2 regions of the Parvibaculum sp. MBR-TMA-1.3b-4.2 genome follow, and region 2 is predicted to be linked to the other one. Evidence: predicted binding sites of a transcription regulator. Region 2 holds the regulator's gene; the other holds the start of a gene.
What was found. The regulator LexA, encoded in region 2, represses DNA repair genes until DNA is damaged. The targets are predictions, from matches to a motif close to TGTTCNNNNTGTGTTCNG.
Positions count from the first base shown of each region.

Region 1 (10,024 bases), 670 kb from region 2:
TCACAATGGTATCAGACAGGCGCGAAAGAAAACCGTCATACCAAGGCATGGAAAAATATGTGGGCACAAAAGGGCCCCTCATTGAAGAATTTACAAACATATAGGCGTCATAGGAGAGATGATTGAACTGTCTTACGAATTCTACGACGCCACCAAAATCATGATTCTTATTCTTTATTTGAATATATTTTACGTTCTCATGGTCAGTAAGCGGCACCGAACAATCCCCTGATATGAACACAAAATAATCCGCCGTATCATCCACAGCTGTGTTCATAAAAAATACGAAATTGTCCCTGTAAGTTTCGTTTAACTCATAAAAATGGTATATTATGGCTACTTTTTCTATCATCTGTTTTCTTACCTACTTGGTCTTTTAAGCGGCAAAGTACACAAGTCCCAGAAAAGCAACCCGGCGTGTCCCCGGCTCGGGGGCCGGGATGACACGCTATGACGGCAAAACTACTCCGCCCGCGTCATCACATAGAACACGTATGAAAACTCGCCGAGAAAGCGCTCGGCGATATCGATCTCGCGATACATCTCGTTGAAGACGGCCTTCGCCTCTTCCACGCCCTCATATTCGCCCCAGCTTTTGCGGATTTCTTCCTTCATCGGACCGTAATAGTCCGTGAACCAGTCCTCTTTCGGCAGCACCGTTGTCGCCACGACGCGGTAGCCCGCGCGTTTCGCGGCCTCGGTATTGGTCTCGACCGTTCCCATGCCGGGATACATTTCGCGCCAATAGTCCCAGGCTTCGGGCGAGGGCGTATCGGTCAGCCAGGTGAGTTCGGAGACGACGCAGGCGCCCGCGGGCTTCAAATGCCGTCGCCAGGCGCGCAATCCGTCCTCGAAGCCCATCAGATAGATCGCACCCTCCGACCAGATGAGGTCGAATTCCCCGTCGCCGAAGGGCAGCTCTTCCATGTCGGCGCGCTTCACCGTCAGCCGCTCGTCCGGCACCTCTTCGGCCACCGCGCGCGCATGCAGCTTGTCGAGAAAGGGCTCGAAAAGATCGACCGCCGTGATGCGGCCCTGCGTCAGGGGCAGAAGGTCGAAGGCTTCCGGCCCCTGCCCGCAGCCGACATCGAGAATTTCAGGCGCGGGCGGCAGCTCCGGCACCAGCGCGAACGCCTCCGCGGTTGCGCGCGCACTGCCCGGCCCGTTGCGCGGCAGCTTCAACTGGATATCAAGAAACAGTTTGAAGGGATCGAGATCGCTCATTGTCGTTTCTGCCTTTCGGCCTCTGTCCAGCGGCGGTAATCCGCGCCGGTATCCACATCGTTCAATGTATCGGCAAGGGCAAGCGTCAGCCCTGCCCTTTCGATATTCGCCTTCGTATCGGCCAGCGTGTGCTCGCTCGACCAGCGCACATCCTCGAAGATTTCCGTCACGCGCGGAAAGCGTTTCATGCCGACAAGCCAGTAACCGCCATCCTCCGCCGGTCCGAGCACGGTATCGGCCCGGCTCAGCGCCGCAAAGGCGCGGGCGATATGATCGCGCGTAATGCCGGGAATGTCGCCGCCGACGATCACCACCGGGCCCCGCGGCAGATCGCGAAAGAGCCGTCCCATCCGGTCGCCCAGATCTCCTGCCCCTTGCGCGATGCGCGGCACGCCCGCCGGCCAGACGCCCGTCTCATGCACCGCGCGGTCCGGCGTCAGGGCGAGCACGGTCTGCCAGCGCGGGTCGGGGGCGACGCGCCTCAGCAGATCGCCGCATGTCCGGCGAAAAAAGGCGAGCGCGGCCACATTGCCGATCTCGCGGGCAAGGCGGGTCTTCACCCGGCCGAGGCGCGGTGCCTTGGCCATGACCACGAGCTGCCTGTCCATGAAATATTCCGTTTACTGATAGATGCGGGCGATCAGCCGGGGCGGTACGCGCAGGTAATAGAGCGTGAGGCAGGCGAAATTGCGAAGCATGCGCGCGGCAAAACCGTCGCGGATATAGCGGTGCGGGCTCGTGACGGCGCGCGAGCGCAGCATCACCAGACGCCGCCGCCCGATCCGGCGCACGAGGTCCACATCCTCCATCAGCGGCATGTCGCGATAGCCGCCGAGCTTTTCGTAAAGCCGCCGGTTGATGAGCAGCCCCTGATCGCCATAGGGCAGCCGCAGGATCGCGCAGCGCAATGCCACGATGGTTTCCAGAAAGCGCGCCCAGCCCGAAAAATCGTCCAGCGTGAAACGGAAGGCGGCGGCGATCTCGGAGCTTCGGAAGCGTCCGGCCTCGACCTGCTCCAGGAATTTCGACACTTCTTCGTCCCAGCCCGTTTCCAGCACCGTGTCGGCATGGAGAAAGAGCAGCCAGTCGCCTTTCGCCTCGCGCGCGCCGGCAGCAAGCTGGGGACCCCGCCCCCTCTCGCCCGCCACCAGATGGGCGCCGGCCGCCTCGACCACGTCCAGCGTGCCGTCGGTGGAACCGCCATCGGACACGATGACTTCCTTCACGCGGCCGCGCACCACCGCGCCCACCAGCGGGAACATCGCGCGGGGCAGTTCGTCTTCGGCATTCAGGGTCGGAATGATCACACTCAACATGCGGGCCAATTAGCCATGGAGCGCAGTCACACTGCAAGGAAACTGTCCCCTGCCGGATAAATGTTCTTGTTCTGTTCTCTCGTTCTGCTAGGATTTCCTCATGACGATGAGTCGCCACATAGCGCGTCCCGGCCGCACCGCCCGTCCCCACGCCAGTTCCCCGATTGGCTCCAAGGCGGTGGCGCGGCCGTCCCGGCTCCCCAACGCCCCGTCCCCCGTACCCCAAGGCGTGAGCGAGCCCAACCTGCCCCCCGATGGCCGCCGTGGCCGGGGCGCGCTTACCAACCGCTCGGGCCGGTTCGAGCCGCGCGGCTATGAGCTGGAAGACGATGGCTGGGAGGGGCTTTCGGCCATCCCGGCCCTGAAGACCGAAGTGACGTTCGAGAGCCCGAAGACCATCATCACGCGCAACCAGTCGCCCGACATTTCCTTCGACCGCTCGATCAATCCCTATCGGGGCTGCGAGCATGGCTGCGTCTACTGCTTCGCCCGCCCCACCCACGCCTATATGGGGCTGTCGGCCGGGCTCGATTTCGAGAGCCGCCTTTTCGCCAAGCCCAATGCGGCGCAGCTTCTGGCGCGCGAGCTTTCAAAGCCCGGCTATGAGGTGCGCCCCATCGCCATCGGCACCAATACCGATCCCTATCAGCCGATTGAGCAGCGCTACCGCATCACGCGGTCGATCCTCGAGGTACTGTCGGCCTATAACCATCCCGTCACCATCGTGACCAAATCCGCGCAGGTGACGCGCGATCTCGACATCCTGTCTGACATGGCGAAACGCAATCTGGTGAAGGTCGCGATCTCGGTGACGACGCTGGATGCCAGGCTCGCCCGGAAGATGGAACCGCGCGCCTCGACCCCGTCCAAACGCATGGAGGCGCTTTCCATCCTGTCGGAAGCAGGCGTACCGACGGGCGTGATGGTCGCGCCCGTCATCCCCGCCCTCAACGACAGCGAGATCGAACGCATATTGCAGGGCGCGGCCCATGCGGGCGTCGCGCAGGCCGGTTTCGTCCTGCTGCGCCTGCCGCTCGAAATCGCCGACCTCTTCAAGGAATGGCTGGCCGAAAACGTGCCGGACAGCGCCGATCACGTCATGTCCCTCATCCGCCAGATGCGCGGCGGCAAGGAATATGACGCCGAATGGAGCCGCCGCATGAGGGGCACCGGCCCTTACGCCTGGCAGATCGCCCGCCGCTTCGAAATCGCCGCCCGCAAGCTCGGCCTCAACAAGATCAAGTCCGACCTCGACTGCGAACGGTTTCAGGTGCCGGGCCGGGGCAAGCAGCTGGAATTGCTGTGAGGTTCCTCTAGCCGTCATGGCCCGGCTCGTCCGGGCCATCCACGTCTTCCTTCCGTGTAGCGAAGACATGGATACCCCGCATAAAGCGGGGCATGACGATGCGTGTCTTGGCAAAGCCCGGCAACAAAATCCAACGTCATCCCGGCGAAAGCCGGGACCCACTCGCCTCTCCCCAGCCCGCCTAAACCGTTTGAGGCACTGCGGAGCATGCAAGCCGCAACCCAACCGCATCTCGTCCATATGCCGATCTGCCAATGGGTCCCGGCTTTCGCCAGGATGACACCAAAGGAGAATTTGGCCGAGAGGGAAAGGAAAGTTGAGATTTGGCGAGGGAAATCACAAACTCCGCCAATGCCACGCCCCGCCAAACCGAAAATCGTCACCACGCCCGACTTCTCCTTCGAGGCAGAAGCCGGCGCGCCCACCGCGCTTGTCTGCGGCGTGGACGAAGCGGGCCGGGGTCCGCTGGCGGGGCCCGTCGTTGCCGCCGCCGTCATTCTCGATCCCGCGCAGCTCCCGCCCGGCCTCAACGATTCCAAAAAGCTCACCGCGAAGAAGCGCGAGGCGCTTTACGACCTCATCCGCGATCAGGCGCAGGTCGGGGTCGGCATGGCGAGCGTCGAGGAGATCGACCGCATCAACATCCTCGCCGCCTCCATGCTGGCCATGTCCCGCGCGGTGGCGGCGCTGCCCGCCACACCCGCCCATGCCCTCATCGACGGCAACCGGTCGCCGGAGCTTCCCTGCCGCGCCACCCCCGTCATCAAAGGCGATGCGCGCTCGCTCTCCATCGCCGCGGCCTCCATCATCGCCAAGGTCACGCGGGACCGGATGATGGTCGAAATGGCCGCCGACTTTCCGGTCTATGGATTCGAGCGGCATATGGGCTACGGCACGAAACAGCACCTCGAAGCGCTCGAAAAAGCCGGCGCCTGCCCGCATCACCGGAAAAGTTTCGCGCCCGTCGCCGCGCTCCCGACCCAAGATATTGAGTCCGCGGAGTCCCGAGAGACTCGATTTAGTGTTTCCGAATCCGTTAACCCATTGATTCCACAAAAGTAATTGACGCCGATTCGCGACCTCGCCATGATCGCCGGCTCCAACGGGGCACATGTAGAGGGGTTTCGAACGTGGCACGGGTCAGCAACGGCAAGGTAGAGTCCGCCGAGAAGATCATTCAGGGGAACTGCGTCGAGGCAATGAACGCCCTGCCGGCGAACTCGGTCGATCTGATTTTCGCGGACCCGCCCTACAACCTCCAGCTCGGCGGCGACCTCACCCGTCCCGACCAGTCCAAGGTCGATGCTGTCACCGACGAGTGGGACAAGTTCGAGAGCTTCGAGACCTATGACCGCTTCACGCGGGAATGGCTCGCCGCGGCGCGCCGCGTGCTGAAGCCGACGGGCGCCATCTGGGTCATCGGCTCCTATCACAACATTTTCCGCGTCGGCGCGAGCCTTCAGGATCTCGGCTACTGGATCATGAACGATGTCGTGTGGCGCAAGTCGAACCCGATGCCGAATTTCCGCGGCACGCGCTTCACCAATGCCCATGAAACGCTGATCTGGGCCGTGCGCGATGCCGACCAGAAGAAATACACCTTCAACTACGACGCGATGAAGGCGCTCAACGAAGACCTTCAGATGCGCTCCGACTGGCTGATCCCGATCTGCAATGGCGGCGAACGGCTCAAGGACGAGGACGGCAACAAGGCCCATGCGACGCAGAAGCCCGAGGCGCTTCTCCACCGCGTGCTGCTCGCCACCACCAACCCGGGCGATGTCGTGCTCGACCCCTTCTTCGGCTCCGGCACCACGGGCGCGGTCGCCAAGAAGCTCGGCCGCAAGTTCATCGGCATCGAGCGCGAGGCGAAATACATCAAGGTCGCGCGCGAGCGTATCCGCCAGGTGCAGCCCACCGCGCCGGAAGACCTAAAGGTCACGCAGTCCAAGAAAGCCGCGCCGCGCATTCCCTTCGGCACCATCGTCGAGCGCGGCCTGCTGGAGCCCGGCACCAAGCTTTACGACCCGCAGCGCCGCCATGCCGCGCGCGTGCGCGCCGACGGCTCGCTCGTCTGCGCCGACGCCACCGGCTCCATCCACAAGATCGGCGCCCATGTGCAGGGCCTCGAAGCCTGCAATGGCTGGACCTATTGGCACTTCAAGACGGACGGGAAACTCAAGCCCATCGACATGCTGCGCCAGAAGCTGCGTGCCGAGATGGGCGAGGGGTAATCCTCATTTGTCATTGCCGGACTTGCCCCGGCAATCCAGCGCAACAATGCGCGGCACGCGCCGCTCTAGATGCCCGGATCAAGTCCGGGCATGACAAAGAGAAGTAATGTCATCCCGGCGAAAGCCGGGACCCAATCCACGTTTCAGCGCGTTGTGACGCGAGTGGATCCCGGGAACAAGTCCCGGGATGACAGTCCTCGTTAATGTTTTCCAACAAAGCCAAAAACACGGTGTCGTCCCGGCACTCGTTGCCGGGACCCATTAGCGCAGCGGTGTATCGTTGAGGCGAGTGGGTCCCGGCTTTCGCCGGGATGACACCCTCTGGTGAAACTACTTTCCCTTAAACAAAGGCCCCGCATCCGGCGCGGCATGCGCGGCGGCCTTTTTCATCACCGTCGGCAGGGCCTGCGCGTCGAGCTCTTCCTCCGGCACCCAGATACCGTCCGCCTTTGTCGCCAGCGCCGCGCTCGCCTCGCCCACGAAGATCGCAAGCTGCAAATGGAAATGCGTGAAGGTGTGTTCGACGAGCCCCGGCACGCGCACCCATTTCGCCTTCACCGGCGCGGCGGCGAGCAACGCATCCTCATCGATCTCGGCTTGCGTCCATTCCGTCGTCGGCACTTCCAGCATGCCGCCCAACAGCCCCTTGTCGGGCCTCCGGCGCAGGAGCACTTCCCCTCGCCCGTTCTTCAGATAGAAGCAGGCGCCACGCCGCGTGGGGCGGGCCTTCTTCGGCGCGCGGCGGGGCAGCGTTTCGGCGATGCCTTTTTCGAATGCCAGACACCCGTCCGAAACCGGACAGCGATTGCAGGACGGGCTTTTCGGCGAACAGATCGTCGCGCCCAGATCCATCATGGCTTGCGCGAAATCGCCGGGGCGTGTCTCCGGCGTCAGCGTTTCGGCGGCGGGGCGGATTTCCTTCTTGGCGTCGGGCAGCGGCGTTTCGATCGCAAAGAGCCGCGCCACCACGCGCTCCACATTGCCGTCCACCACGGTCGCCTTGCGGTCGAAGGCGATGGCGGCGATGGCGGCGGACGTATAGGGCCCGATGCCCGGCAGCGCCTTCAGCCCCTCCTCTGTATCGGGAAAGCATCCGTCATGCTCTTCGGCCACCGTCACCGCGCAGGCATGGAGGTTGCGCGCGCGGGAGTAGTAGCCAAGCCCCGCCCAGGCCTCCATCACCTTGTCGCGCGGCGCGGCGGCGAGGCTTTCCACATCCGGCCAGCGGCTCACGAAGTCGCGGAAATAGGGGCCCACCGTCGCCACGGTGGTTTGCTGGAGCATGATCTCGGAAAGCCAGACGCAATAGGGGTCGGCCCTTGCGCCCCTGTCGCGGGCTTTGGGCCTCACCCGCCAGGGCAGGTCGCGCGCATGCACGTCGTACCAGGCGAGCAGCCTGTCGCTCACGCTCTCCGGTTTCCCACGCTTTTTCGCCGTTTTTCCCGCCATGCCTCCATATGTGTCGGGCGGGGCCTTCTCGTCAAACGCCTTGGCGCATGGCCTTGCGAAACGGTGATGTGCGTAGAAGGCAAATCCGAGTCAGAATGCGCGCCATGAACGAGTTGCTGGGAAACAGGATCGCCTCCAGGCGCTATTCCCCCGCGCCCATTGGCGGACGGGTGATGGAGGCTGCGCGCGACACCTTCAAAAAGCGCGGCTTCGCGCAGGTGCAGATCCTCTCCCACTGGCCGGAAATCGTCGGCGAGACGCTGGCGGAATATTGCGCGCCGGAAAAGCTCAGCTTTCCGCGCTTCTCGAAGGCAGAAAAACAGAAAGGCCCCTCCACCGGCGCGGTGCTGACGCTGCGCGTGGAAGGCCCGGCCGCGGTCGAGATCAAGCATCTGGAGCCCCAGATCGTCTCCCGCATCAACGCATATTATGGGTATGACGCCGTCGCCCGGCTGAAACTTGTGCAGGGCCCGCTGCCGCACAAGCCCGTCCGCAAGCGCCGCAAGATCAGGGCGCTGACGCCGGACGAACGAAAGAAGCTTGGCCAAGAGCTTGAATCGATACAGGAAACGCCTCTCAGGGGAGCGCTGGCCCGGCTGGGCGAGCGGGTCATCGGGGCCAATAAGGGCTGAATGCGAGTCCCGATTCTCGTCTGATGGCAACAGAAAGGATTCGTTGAGGGGGCCCCTCAAGGCCGCCATAATACGCAACATCTAGTGGGGACTAGCAGTCGTGAATCAAAATCGAGTTATCATCATCCTCGCCGCCATCGTGGTGGTCTTGGGCCTTGGCTATCTCGCCTACACCCAGTTCGGGGCGTCCGCGGAGGCCGAGCTGGCGTCGGCCGACGTCATGACGGCCGACAGCGCGCTGGAGAAGGAGCTTCTGGTTCCCGGCCCGCTCGGCGACATGACGATGGGCAAGAAGGACGCGCCGGTGGTCGTCATCGAATATTCCTCGATGACCTGCCCCCATTGCGCCGACTTCAACAGCCAGACGTTTCCCGAGCTGAAAAAGACCTATATCGACACCGGCAAGGTCTATTTCATTTCGCGCCCCTTCCCCTTCGACAGCGCGGCGACGGCGGCTTTCATGCTGGCCTTCTGCGCGGGTCCGGAGCGGTATTTCGGCTTTATCGACGTGCTGTTCGAGCAGCAGCGCCAATGGGTCCTCGCAAAGGATCCGATGGCCGCGCTGGAGAAGATCGCCCGGCAGGGCGGGTTCTCTAACGAGCAGTTCCAGCAATGCATGAAGAACGGCAAGGTCTTCGACCATATCTCCAAGGTCGCCAAGCGCGCGGCGGAGAAGTTCGAAGTCCGCTCGACGCCCACCTTCTTCATCAACGGCCAGATGGCTCAGGGTTTCATGACCTGGAGCCAGTTCCAGCCGCTGATCGAAAAGGCGCTGAAGGGCGAGGACATCACCAAGTCCGAGCCCGAAGGCGAGACCACGCCCCAGGAAAAAGCGCCCGGGGAAGAATAATTCAGCGGGGAGAGCGCGAAAGCTTGCGCCTCTCCCCTTGTTTCAACGCTAGAGAGACGAGCGAGCAACGCACGTGAAGTTCAACCGGCTACGCCTTTCCGGCTTCAAATCCTTTGTCGATCCGACCGACCTCATCATCGAGGCCGGGCTCACCGGCGTAGTCGGCCCCAATGGCTGCGGCAAATCCAACCTGTTGGAAGCGCTGCGCTGGGTGATGGGCGAGAACTCGTTCAAGAATATGCGCGGGTCGGGCATGGAAGATGTGATCTTCGCAGGCACCTCCGCCCGGCCTGCGCGTAACCATGCCGAAGTCGTGCTTTATATCGACAATGTCGATCGCACTGCGCCCGCCGCCTATAATGACTGCGAGGTGGTGGAAATCTCGCGCAGGATCGAGCGCGATGCAGGCTCCACCTATCGCATCAACGGGCGTGAAGTGCGCGCGCGCGATGTGCAGCTCTTCTTTGCCGACGCCTCCACCGGCGCGCATTCGCCCGCGCTCGTCCGGCAAGGCCAGATCGCTCAGCTCATTTCGTCCAAGCCGATCAATCGCCGCCGCATCCTCGAAGAGGCAGCCGGCATTACCGGCCTTTATACGCGCCGCCACGAGGCGGAGCTTCGCCTGAAGGCGGCTGAAACCAACCTCACCCGTCTCGACGATGTGGTGGCACAGCAGGAATCGCAACTGGCGAGCCTGAAGCGTCAGGCCCGTCAGGCCGTGCGCTATCGCAATCTCTCCGGTCAGGTCCGCGAAACGGAAGCCATGCTGCTTCACCTTCGCTGGAGCCATGCGCGCGAAACGCTGGCCGCCGAAGAGCAGCGCCTTGCCGAAACCGATGTGCGCGTCGCCGACCTCACCCGCGAGGCCGCCGCCGCCGCGCGCCTGGAAGGCGAAGCCTCGCAAGGCCTGCCCCAGCTTCGCGAAAAGGAAGCGGAAGCCGCCGCGCGGCTGCATCGCCTCAATGTCGAGCGCGATAATCTCGATGCGGAGGAAACCCGCGCAAAGGAACAGG
Region 1 is NZ_JBRJHC010000001.1:1,146,179-1,156,202, forward strand. It holds gene ACSSVQ_RS05620 (hypothetical protein) at 1-352, opposite strand, end outside; gene ACSSVQ_RS05625 (class I SAM-dependent methyltransferase) at 463-1,224, opposite strand; gene ACSSVQ_RS05630 (TIGR04282 family arsenosugar biosynthesis glycosyltransferase) at 1,221-1,832, opposite strand; gene ACSSVQ_RS05635 (TIGR04283 family arsenosugar biosynthesis glycosyltransferase) at 1,845-2,540, opposite strand; gene ACSSVQ_RS05640 (PA0069 family radical SAM protein) at 2,647-3,846, shown strand; gene ACSSVQ_RS05645 (ribonuclease HII) at 4,198-4,908, shown strand; gene ACSSVQ_RS05650 (DNA methyltransferase) at 4,977-6,080, shown strand; gene mutY (A/G-specific adenine glycosylase) at 6,411-7,529, opposite strand; gene ACSSVQ_RS05660 (DUF721 domain-containing protein) at 7,634-8,161, shown strand; gene ACSSVQ_RS05665 (DsbA family protein) at 8,262-9,011, shown strand; gene ACSSVQ_RS05670 (chromosome segregation SMC family protein) at 9,085-10,024, shown strand, end outside.
Region 1: a site for LexA is predicted at 2,602-2,619, ahead of ACSSVQ_RS05640 (PA0069 family radical SAM protein). Genes of this name have one in related genera too.

Region 2 (10,024 bases):
TCAGCTTCTGTGGTGTCGGTGGCGCCCGCATGGAAGAGCAGGGGCTCTCATCCATTTTCCCGATGACGGATATTTCCGTCATGGGGCCGCGCGAGGTCGTGCCGCGCCTGCCGCTTATCCTGCGTCGAATCCGGCAGACGGCGAATTTCGCCATCGCCCACAAGCCGGATGTGATGATCATTATCGACAGCCCGGATTTCACGCATCTCGTGGCGCGCCGGGTTGCGAAAAAGGCGCCCGAGATCCCGATCGTCAACTACGTCTCGCCAAGTGTTTGGGCATGGCGGCGCGGTCGCGCGCGGGCCATGGCGCGCTATCTGCGCAGGGTGCTCGCGCTGCTGCCGTTCGAGCCGGCCTTCTTCAAGGCGCAAGCCGGTCTGGACTGTGTCTATGTCGGCCATCCCGCCATCAACCGCCTGCCCGAGGAGGGAGCGGGCAAGCGGTTTCGCGAAGCGCATCGCATTCCCGCCGAAGCGCCGCTTCTGCTCTTGCTGCCCGGTAGCCGAGTCAACGAGGTGAAGCGGTTGATGGGCATTTTCGGGGAAACGGCGGCCCGCCTCGGCAAGGAGATGCCGGACCTTCAAATCGTGCTGCCCACCGTTCCCCATGTGGGAGACTATGTCCGGGCAGAGGTCGAGAAATGGAATCTGCCCGTCACCGTCATTCAGGACGAGGCCGAAAAGCGCGCGGCCTTCGACGCGGCGACCGCCGCGCTGGCGGCCTCCGGCACCGTTTCCCTCGAACTGGGGCTTGCCCGTGTGCCCATGGTGATCGGCTATCGTATTGACCGGATAGCCGGAACGCTGGTCGGGCGTATGCTGAAAGTGCCCTCGGTGGTGCTGGTGAACCTGATCCTCGACAAGCCGTCGGTGCAGGAACTTCTTCAGTATCGCTGCACACCGGAAAATCTGGGCGCCGCGTTGCTTCCTCTTCTCAAGGACACGCCGGAGCGCAGCCGCGCACTTGCCGACCTTGATGAGTTGAAAGCCCGCATGGGCGCCGGGGGCGAGCACCCCAGTGTGCGTGCGGCGCGCGCCGTGCTGGAAATACTCGATACGAAAGCGCTGCCTGCGCCCTGAAAAATCGCCGCCTTCCCATCTTGAGACAGTTTTGCCTGCACTCTTGAGGCGAATGGCGGCGCCCTTAACAAAATAACAAATCTGCTTGCCGATAATGCCTTGGCCGAAAATGCACGAGGGTTAAGGATGCAGCTCTTTCCGGGACGAAATGCCTATCTGCTCGTTCTGATTGTGGCAGTGGTGGATGCGATTTGGCTCGCGTTCTCCAATGTGTCCTTTGCTGGGTCCGAGCTGGTTCTTCTGTCGGTGCAGGTCGTATTCGTGATCGTCCTTTCCACGGTGATTGAGCGGCGAACCTTCTCGAGCCCGACAATGGAAAGGCTGTCCGGCCGCCTCGTTCACTTCATGCAAGGGATCGCTTTTCTGCTGGTCGCCTGGGTGTCGCTCAGGATCCTGAACCAGGCCAGCATGTGGTTCGATCTGCCCTATACGGATCGCTTGCTGATCCATTGGGACGGCTTTCTGCCGGTCGACTGGCACAGCTATTTCCGTTTCGTCCAGTTGAACCCCGGCGTCCAGCTGGTTCTGGACTACAGCTACACCTCTTTGTCGATGGTCAGCTTCGTCGGGTTCGTCCTGCTTGTCTGGATCGGCGACATGAAGAGGGCCAGATATTTCATGGAAACATTCATGGTCGTCGCGCTGGTATGCACCGCGATCGGTGTGTTTCTGCCCGCGAAGGGCGCCGTCGCGACCTATTTCGGCGACGTATCCAGCATCGCTCATTTCAAGACGGTGCCGGGTGTCTACGCCATCGACGCTCTCAATCAGATGAGAAGCGGGCTCCCTCATACGCTCCATATGGGCGCCATGCCCGGGCTGACCGTATTCCCATCCTTCCACACGGCGGCGGGTATCGTGCTCGCCATCAGCTTCTGGAGAACCTCGTTCTTTCCGGCAGTGCTCGCCTATACCGTGGTCATGATCGCTGCGACGCCTGTCTTCGGCGCTCACTACTTCATCGACCTGATCGCAGGCACGATTGTCGCCTGTCTGATATGCGCAGCGTTTGCTTTCATGCCCTTCTACAAAGGCCTGTTCGCGCAACGAGACGCGGAGGAAGACTGGGAACCTGCCCGAGAAGGTGCTGTGTCTTTCTGAGGGCCGCAAACAAGCAAGCAAAAAAAGGGCGCCCCGTGGGGCGCCCTTTGCATTCCGGAATGTCGCGCGATCAGCGCTTGGCGATATCGACATAGTCGCGCGCCTGCGCACCCGTATAGAGCTGGCGCGGACGGCCGATGCGCTGGTTCGGGTCCTGGATCATCTCGTTCCACTGCGCGATCCAGCCCACGGTGCGGGCCAGCGCGAACAGCACGGTGAACATGGTGGTCGGGAAACCCATCGCCTTCAGCGTGATGCCCGAATAGAAGTCGATATTCGGGTAGAGCTTTTTCTCGACGAAATATTCGTCATTGAGAGCGATCTTTTCCAGCTCCAGCGCCACATCGAGAAGCGGATCGTCCTTGATGCCCAGAACGCCCAGAACCTCATGGCAGGTCTGCTGCATCACGCGGGCGCGCGGGTCGTAGTTCTTGTAGACGCGGTGACCGAAGCCCATCAGGCGGAACGGATCGTCCTTGTCCTTGGCGCGGGCGATGAATTCCGGAATGCGGTCCACCGACCCGATTTCCTGCAGCATGTTGAGCGCGGCTTCGTTGGCGCCGCCATGCGCCGGGCCCCAGAGGCAGGCGATACCGGCGGCGATGCAGGCGAACGGATTGGCGCCCGACGAACCGGCAAGGCGAACCGTCGACGTGGACGCGTTCTGCTCGTGATCGGCATGCAGGATGAAGATGCGGTCCATGGCGCGCGCCAAAACCGGATCGACCTGATAGGTCTCGGCCGGGACCGAGAAGCACATATGCAGGAAGTTCTCGGCGTAGTCGAGATCGTTGCGCGGATAGACCACCGGCTGGCCGACGGAATATTTGTAGGCCATGGCGGCGATGGTCGGCATCTTGGCGATCATCCGGCGGCTCGCAATCATGCGCTGCATCGGATCGTTGATGTCCGTGCTGTCATGATAGAAGGCCGAAAGGGCGCCCACCATGCCGCACATGATGGCCATGGGATGCGCGTCCCGGCGGAAGCCGCGCAGGAAGTAGGTCATCTGCTCATGCACCATGGTGTGCATGGTGATGGCGCGTTCGAATTCCGTGTACTCCGTGTCGGACGGCAATTCGCCGTTGAGCAGGAGATAGCAGGTCTCGATGAAATTGCCCTTCTCGGCAAGCTGGTCGATCGGATAGCCGCGATAGAGCAGCACGCCTTCTTCGCCGTCGATGAAGGTGATGTCGGATTCGCAGCTCGCCGTGGAGGTGAAGCCCGGATCGTAGGTGAAACGGCCGCTCTGTCCGTAGAGTTTCGAAATGTCGACAACGCTCGGGCCGAGGGATCCGCTATAGACCGGCAGGTCATAGGATTTGCCATCCACCGTGAGCTGGGCGGTGGTCGACGAACCCGCTTTCGTTCCGTGTTGTGTCATAGCTGCCTGTCCTCTTCTGGCTGTGCCGGCCGGGTCTCACCATGCCGGTTCAGGTGTTGAACATCTATACTAGCGGCCCCTGCCGTCCCGAAGGACGTTCAGGCGGCCTGATCCTTGATCCGTCCCAGTGCTTCCTCGCGTCCCAGCGTTGCTAGAACGTCGAAAATCGGTGGTGAAACGGTGGTGCCCGTTACGGCGGCGCGTAGCGGCTGCGCCACCTTTCCGAGCTTGAGTTCTTCTTCTTCCGCGAAAGAGCGCACCGTGGCTTCGACGCTGGCGGTTTCCCAGACATCGTTGGCGGAGAGACGCCCGTGCAATTTGCCCAGCAGTGACCGCGCGCCGTCATCGAGCAGCTTGGAGGCTTTTGCATCGAGCGAGAGCGGGCGGGTGACGCGGAGAAAGGAAGCCGCGTCGGCCAGTTCGAGCAGCGTCTTGGCGCGCTCCTTGGCCGCGGGCATGACCTGGGCAACCTTTTCGCGGAAAGCCTCGTCGACCTCCCAGCCTTCCAGGCGGTGCATGAGAGACAGCATGTCTTCGGCAAGGCGGGTGTCGTCGGCATGCCGGATATAATGGCCGTTGAGGCTTTCCAGCTTGGCGAAGTCGAAACGCGCCGGCGAGCGGCCCACCGTGTCGAGGCCGAACCATTCGATGGCCTGCTCGGTGGAGAAGATCTCGTCGTCGCCATGGCTCCAGCCCAGCCGCGCGAGATAGTTGCGCATGGCTTCGGGCAGATATCCCATGTCGCGATAGGCATCCACGCCGAGCGCACCGTGCCGCTTCGAGAGCTTGGCGCCGTCGGGGCCCAGGATCATCGGCACATGGGCGAACTCGGGAACGTCCCATCCCATGGCCTGATAGATCTGGCTCTGGCGTCCGGCATTGGTCAGATGGTCGTCGCCGCGAATGACATGGGTAATGCCCATATCGTGGTCGTCCACCACGACGGAAAGATTGTAGGTCGGCGAACCGTCGCTACGTAGAATGATGAGGTCGTCGAGCTGGTCGTTCGGGAAACGCACTTCGCCCATCACATGGTCGCGAACAAGCGTTTCGCCTTCATCCGGCGAGCGGAAGCGGACGACCGGCTTCACGCCTTCCGGCGCTTCGGATGGGTCGCGGTCGCGCCAGCGTCCGTCATAGCGCCAGGGGCGGCCTTCCGCCTTGGCCGTCTCGCGCATCTCCTCCAGCTCTTCCTTGCTGGCATAGCAATAATAGGCATGCCCCTGCGCCAGAAGCTGCTGCACGACTTCGACATGGCGCTGCTGGCGGGAAAACTGGAAAACGGGTTCCTCGTCCCAGTCCAGACCCAGCCAGCGCATGCCTTCGAAAATGGCGGCGATGGCTTCATCGGTCGAACGCTCGCGATCCGTGTCCTCGATGCGAAGCAGGAACGTGCCCCCGTGATGGCGCGCGAAGAGCCAGTTGAAAAGGGCAGTTCTGCCGCCACCGATGTGCAAGAAGCCCGTCGGTGAGGGGGCGAAACGCGTTATGACTTTTTTCTCTTCCGGCATGCTCTTCCGTCATCCATCCGTTACCGCATCCTGAGGCGGCTAGGCAGGGGAACAGATTGTTGGCAAGCTTTGACCCAAGGTGGGGCCTCGCCCGTGGCGCAAATCGGCCTCTGGGTCCGCTGCGGGACGGGGGTGTTCTAGCACATTGCGGCAACGCAGCGTAAGTCCGAACTTTTTTCGAAAAACACCTTTGTTTTTAAGGTGTTGGGGGAAGTGGCAGTGCTTTAGCCGCATGTGGAGGGGGCGTCGCCCATGGCATTTACAGCCGGGCAGGGCATGAAACGGCCTTCATTCGGCGCCGGGCAGGGGACGATTCTGCGGGTTTTGTCGGCGCTCTACGCAGGGTTTGGCGCAATTTCCCGCAGTTTTGCAGGCGAAACCGACCGTTGGTTTCTCTGGCTTCCCGTGCTTCTGGCCTGCGGCATCGCGGCCTATTTCGGCCTGCCGGTCGAACCGCCGCTCTGGCTGTCTCTTGCCGGATTTCTGATCCTCGCCTGCGCCTTATGGGTATTTCGCCGGTTGTCCTGGGTCTTGCTTCTCCTCTGCGTTCTGGGGGCGGTGACCGCGGGCTTTGCCGCGGCGTCGCTGCGGACGGCTCTGGTGGCGGCGCCGGTCCTGGCGGACGAGACGGCGGGCGAGCTGACGGGAAGGGTTCTCTTTGTCGAGGCGGGCGAGGCGGGAGACCTCACCGTGCTTATGGCGCCGTCGGCCTTTGCCGGGCTGCCGCCCGAAAAACGGCCTGCCAAAGTAAGACTGCGTATTCGGCTGAAAAATGTGGCGCTCCAGCCGGGCGAGGAAATTCGCCTCCGCGCCCGTCTCATGCCGCCGCCCGATCCGGTTTTGCCGGGCGGGTTCGACTATGCGCGTCAGGCCTGGTTCGAAGGCCTCGGGGCGGTCGGCTTTGCCTATACCGCCCCGGAGATACTCAGCCCCTCCACGGGAGGTCCGCGGTCCCGGATCGCCGCGCTTCGCAATGCGATCGCCACCCATATCCGGGCGTCCATCGGCGGGCCGGAAGGGGCGGTCGCCGCCGCGCTGGTGACCGGCGAGCGTCGCGCCATCCCGGAAGGCGTGACGGAAGATCTGCGCGCGGCGGGGCTCGCCCATGTGCTGGCCATCTCCGGCCTTCATATGGCGCTGTTCAGCGGCACGCTGTTCTGGCTTGCCCGTGCTGTGCTGGCAGCCGTGCCGGCGCTTGCATTGCGCTACCCGGTGAAGAAATGGGCGGCGCTCGTGGCGTTTTCCGGTGCCGCCTTTTATCTCCTGGTCTCCGGCGGCGCGATTGCGACGCAACGCGCCTTTATCATGGTGACGCTTATGCTGGGAGCGATCCTGCTCGACCGCCCAGCCATCAGCCTACGGAATGTTGCTCTCGCTGCGACTGTCGTTCTGCTGTGGCAGTCGGAAAGCCTGCTGGGCGCCAGCTTCCAGATGTCGTTTGCCGCGGCGGTTGCGCTCGTTGCCTTTTACGAGAGCAAAAGCGTCCAGCGCTTCATCGCCTTGTCGAGGGGCGACCTGCGGGGAGGCCCCGCCCAATGGCCGCGCCTCGTGCTGATCTATTTCACGGGCCTGACGCTGACGAGCATCGTGGCAGGGTTGGCAACGGCGCCCTATGCCGCGTTCAATTTCAACAGGCTCGCCGTTTTCGGGCTGGCGGGAAATCTGGCCGCCATGCCCCTGGTCGGTCTCGTGGTCATGCCCGCCGCCTTGATAGGTCTTTTGCTCATGCCTTTCGGCGCCGACGCACCGGCCTTCTGGGTCATGGGCAAGGGGATCGGCTGGATGTTGACGGTGGCGCATGACGTGGCGCATTGGGGCGGGGCGGACCGGCTTATTCCTTCAGCCTCGCTCGGTGCCCTGGCGCTTGTGACGTTAGGCGGTTTGTGGATTGCCCTGTGGCGTCGCGGCTGTCGCTGGCTCGGCCTGCTGCCTTTGCTGGGAGGCCTTCTGCTCTGGCCGCATCTGTCGCGACCGGACATCTTCATCGGGAGGGAAGGTGGGATCGTTGCCGCGCGCGGGCTCGATGGCGATATCTATCTGACCTCGGCGCGCCCTTCATACACGGCGCAACAATGGTTGCGCATGGAGGGCGACCGGCGAAGCGCGCGCGAGGCGGTATCGAGCACGGAATCTCCATGGCGTTGCGATGCGCGCGGCTGTGCTTTTCACGAAAAAAGCCGTCCCCTTATCGCCTACTCGAAGAGCATCGGCGCTGTCATGGAGGATTGCGAGCTGGCCGACATCATCGTCTCGGCTGTGCCGGTCGGCAGGGCGATCCGAAAGGGCTGCCGCGCCGATCTCATTCTCGACTATTTCGATTTCTGGCGGAACGGGGCGACGACTATTCGTCTGGAGACGGACGGTAAGCCGACAATAGAAACGGCAAGGGCCGCGCGGGGAGCACGGCCCTGGGTTCGTCAGCCCTGATAGGGCAAAAGCGGGAAATCAGTAGCGGCGCAGCAGGCCGACAAGCTTGCCCTGAACCTTCACCCGGTCTGGCCCGAAGATACGGGTTTCATAGGCCGGGTTTGCCGCTTCGAGCGCGATGGAATCGCCCTTCTTGCGCAGCCGCTTCAGCGTGGCCTCATAGCCGTCCACCAGCGCCACGACGATGTCTCCGCTGGTGGCGGTGTCGCATCGCTGAATGAGAACCGTGTCGCCATCCAGAATACCGGCCTCGATCATCGAGTCGCCCTTTACCTCCAGCGCATAATGCTCGCCGGAGCCGATCAGGCTCATCGGCACATCGACCTGGTGGCTTTCCTCCTGCAGCGCCTCGATCGGCGTACCGGCGGCGATACGGCCCATCACGGAAACGGTCAGCGAACGCTCTTCCTGCGACGAGGGCATCAGGTCGTGGCTCGTCTTGCCGCGGCTGCCTTCGATCACGCTGGGAGAGAAGCCTTTGGCCCGATTGGCGGCCAGACTGGGCTGCGAGGATTCCGGCAATTTGAGAATTTCCAGCGCTCTTGCCCGATGCGGCAGGCGCCGGATGAACCCGCGCTCTTCCAGCGCGGAGATGAGCCGGTGAATGCCGGACTTGGAGCGCAGATCCAGCGCGTCCTTCATCTCGTCGAAGCTGGGCGGGACCCCGGACTCCTTCACTCGTTCATGGATGAACATGAGCAATTCATGTTGTTTACGGGTGAGCATCCCGGAACCCCTCCAAGCCTGTGCCGCGCTTGCGTAGCGTTTGAACGCAAATCAGGAACAAAACAAAAACGTCTGAAAGAGTTCTACTTTGGTTCTCCACAAGCGTCAAGCGCCCTGTGGATAATTTTCCGCTTATGCGCGCAACGGGAGAATCTTGACGATTTCCCCGGCTTTTGCCGGTTCGGCATGAGGCGGCCGGACGATCAGGCAGCCGGCCTGGGACAGCGTGGAGAGCATCGAGCTGTCCTGTTTCTCGGCAGCCGTGGCAACGGAAAGCTCGCCGTCGATATGGTCCAGCGCCGCCCGCATATAGTCCTCGCGCGCGCCATTGCCCGGCAGCTCCCGCCCGAGCCGCGCCATGGCGAAATGAGGCCCCGGATTGCCGCCCTGCATCCGCAAGATGGCGGGCTTCAGATAGAGCACCGCGCAGACAAGGGCCGATACCGGGTTTCCGGGCAGGCCGAGCATGGGCAGGTCTCCCAGCGCGCCGAACATCAGCGGTTTGCCGGGCCGCATGGCGACGCGCCAGAACTCGATATCGAGCCCGTCCGGCGTGAGGGCGGATTGCACGAGGTCGTGGTCGCCCACCGATGCGCCGCCCAGCGTCACCAGCATGTCCGCCTGTCTGGCCCGTTCCGCGGTCTCTCGGATGTCGGCTTCTTCGTCCCGCGCGATCCCGAGGTCGAGAGGCTCGCCGCCTGCCTCGGAAATGAGGGCGGCAAGCCCGTCATTATTGGCGGACACGATCTGGTGAGCGGCTGGCTCCTCGCCGGGGCGCACCAGTTCGTTGCCGGTCGAGAAGAAGGCGATGACGGGACGCCGCGCAACCTTCAGCTCACAGACATTCATGGCCGCGGCCAGCGCGATGTCGGCATGGTTGAGCCTTGTGCCATGCAGAATGCCGCTGTCTCCGGTTCTGAAATCGAGCCCCGTCGCACGCACATGATCGCCTGTCCTGGCAGCTTCCCTGACCACGACATGATCGCCGTCGCGCTCGGTGTCTTCCTGAATGACGATAGCGTCGGCCCCGCGGGGCAGGGGCGCGCCGGTGAAGATGCGGACCGCTTCTCCCGCCTTGAGGTCGCCGTCATAGCCCTCGCCGGCGGGAGCCTCGCCCGCCACCTTCAGCCTGGCGGGGAGGTTTGCGGTGTCGATGGCGCGCACTGCATAGCCGTCCATGGCCGAAAGGTCGGCGGGCGGCTGCGTGCGCCGCGCGATGGCGTCTTCGGCGAGAACGCGCCCATGCGCCTGCGACAGAGGCACCGTTTCGGACGGGACCGTATGGAGCGCCGCGAGAATTTTGGACCGCGCGTCGAAAACGGAAAGGAGAGGGGTGTCGGCCATGGGAAAGGCCTTTCAGTCAGTCTGCATTATAGTCGCCCGACTTGCCGCCGCTCTTATGCGTCAGCCGGACATCGGTGATGTGCATGGCCTTGTCCACGGCCTTGGCCATGTCGTAGAGCGTGAGCGCCGCCACGCTGACCGCGGTCAGCGCCTCCATCTCGACCCCGGTCTGCCCGCTGGTCTTGACGGTGGCTTCGATCTCGACGGCGCTATCCTCCGTGGACGGAGTGAGATGAAGTTCGACCTTGCTGATGGCAAGCGGATGGCATAGCGGAATGAGGGCCGATGTCTGCTTGGCGGCCATGATGCCTGCCAGCCGGGCCACCTCCAGCGCATTGCCCTTTTTCAGCCCGTCTTCGCGAATGAGGGTGAGCGTCTCCGGCGCCATGGTCACGCGCCCGCGCGCGGTGGCGACGCGCGCGGTCACGCTTTTCTCCGACACATCGACCATA
Region 2 is NZ_JBRJHC010000001.1:476,900-486,923, reverse strand. It holds gene lpxB (lipid-A-disaccharide synthase) at 1-1,079, shown strand, start outside; gene ACSSVQ_RS02605 (phosphatase PAP2 family protein) at 1,206-2,180, shown strand; gene gltA (citrate synthase) at 2,251-3,564, opposite strand; gene gltX (glutamate--tRNA ligase) at 3,663-5,075, opposite strand; gene ACSSVQ_RS02590 (ComEC/Rec2 family competence protein) at 5,328-7,502, shown strand; gene lexA (transcriptional repressor LexA) at 7,521-8,228, opposite strand; gene ACSSVQ_RS02580 (molybdopterin molybdotransferase MoeA) at 8,361-9,572, opposite strand; gene moaC (cyclic pyranopterin monophosphate synthase MoaC) at 9,589-10,024, opposite strand, start outside.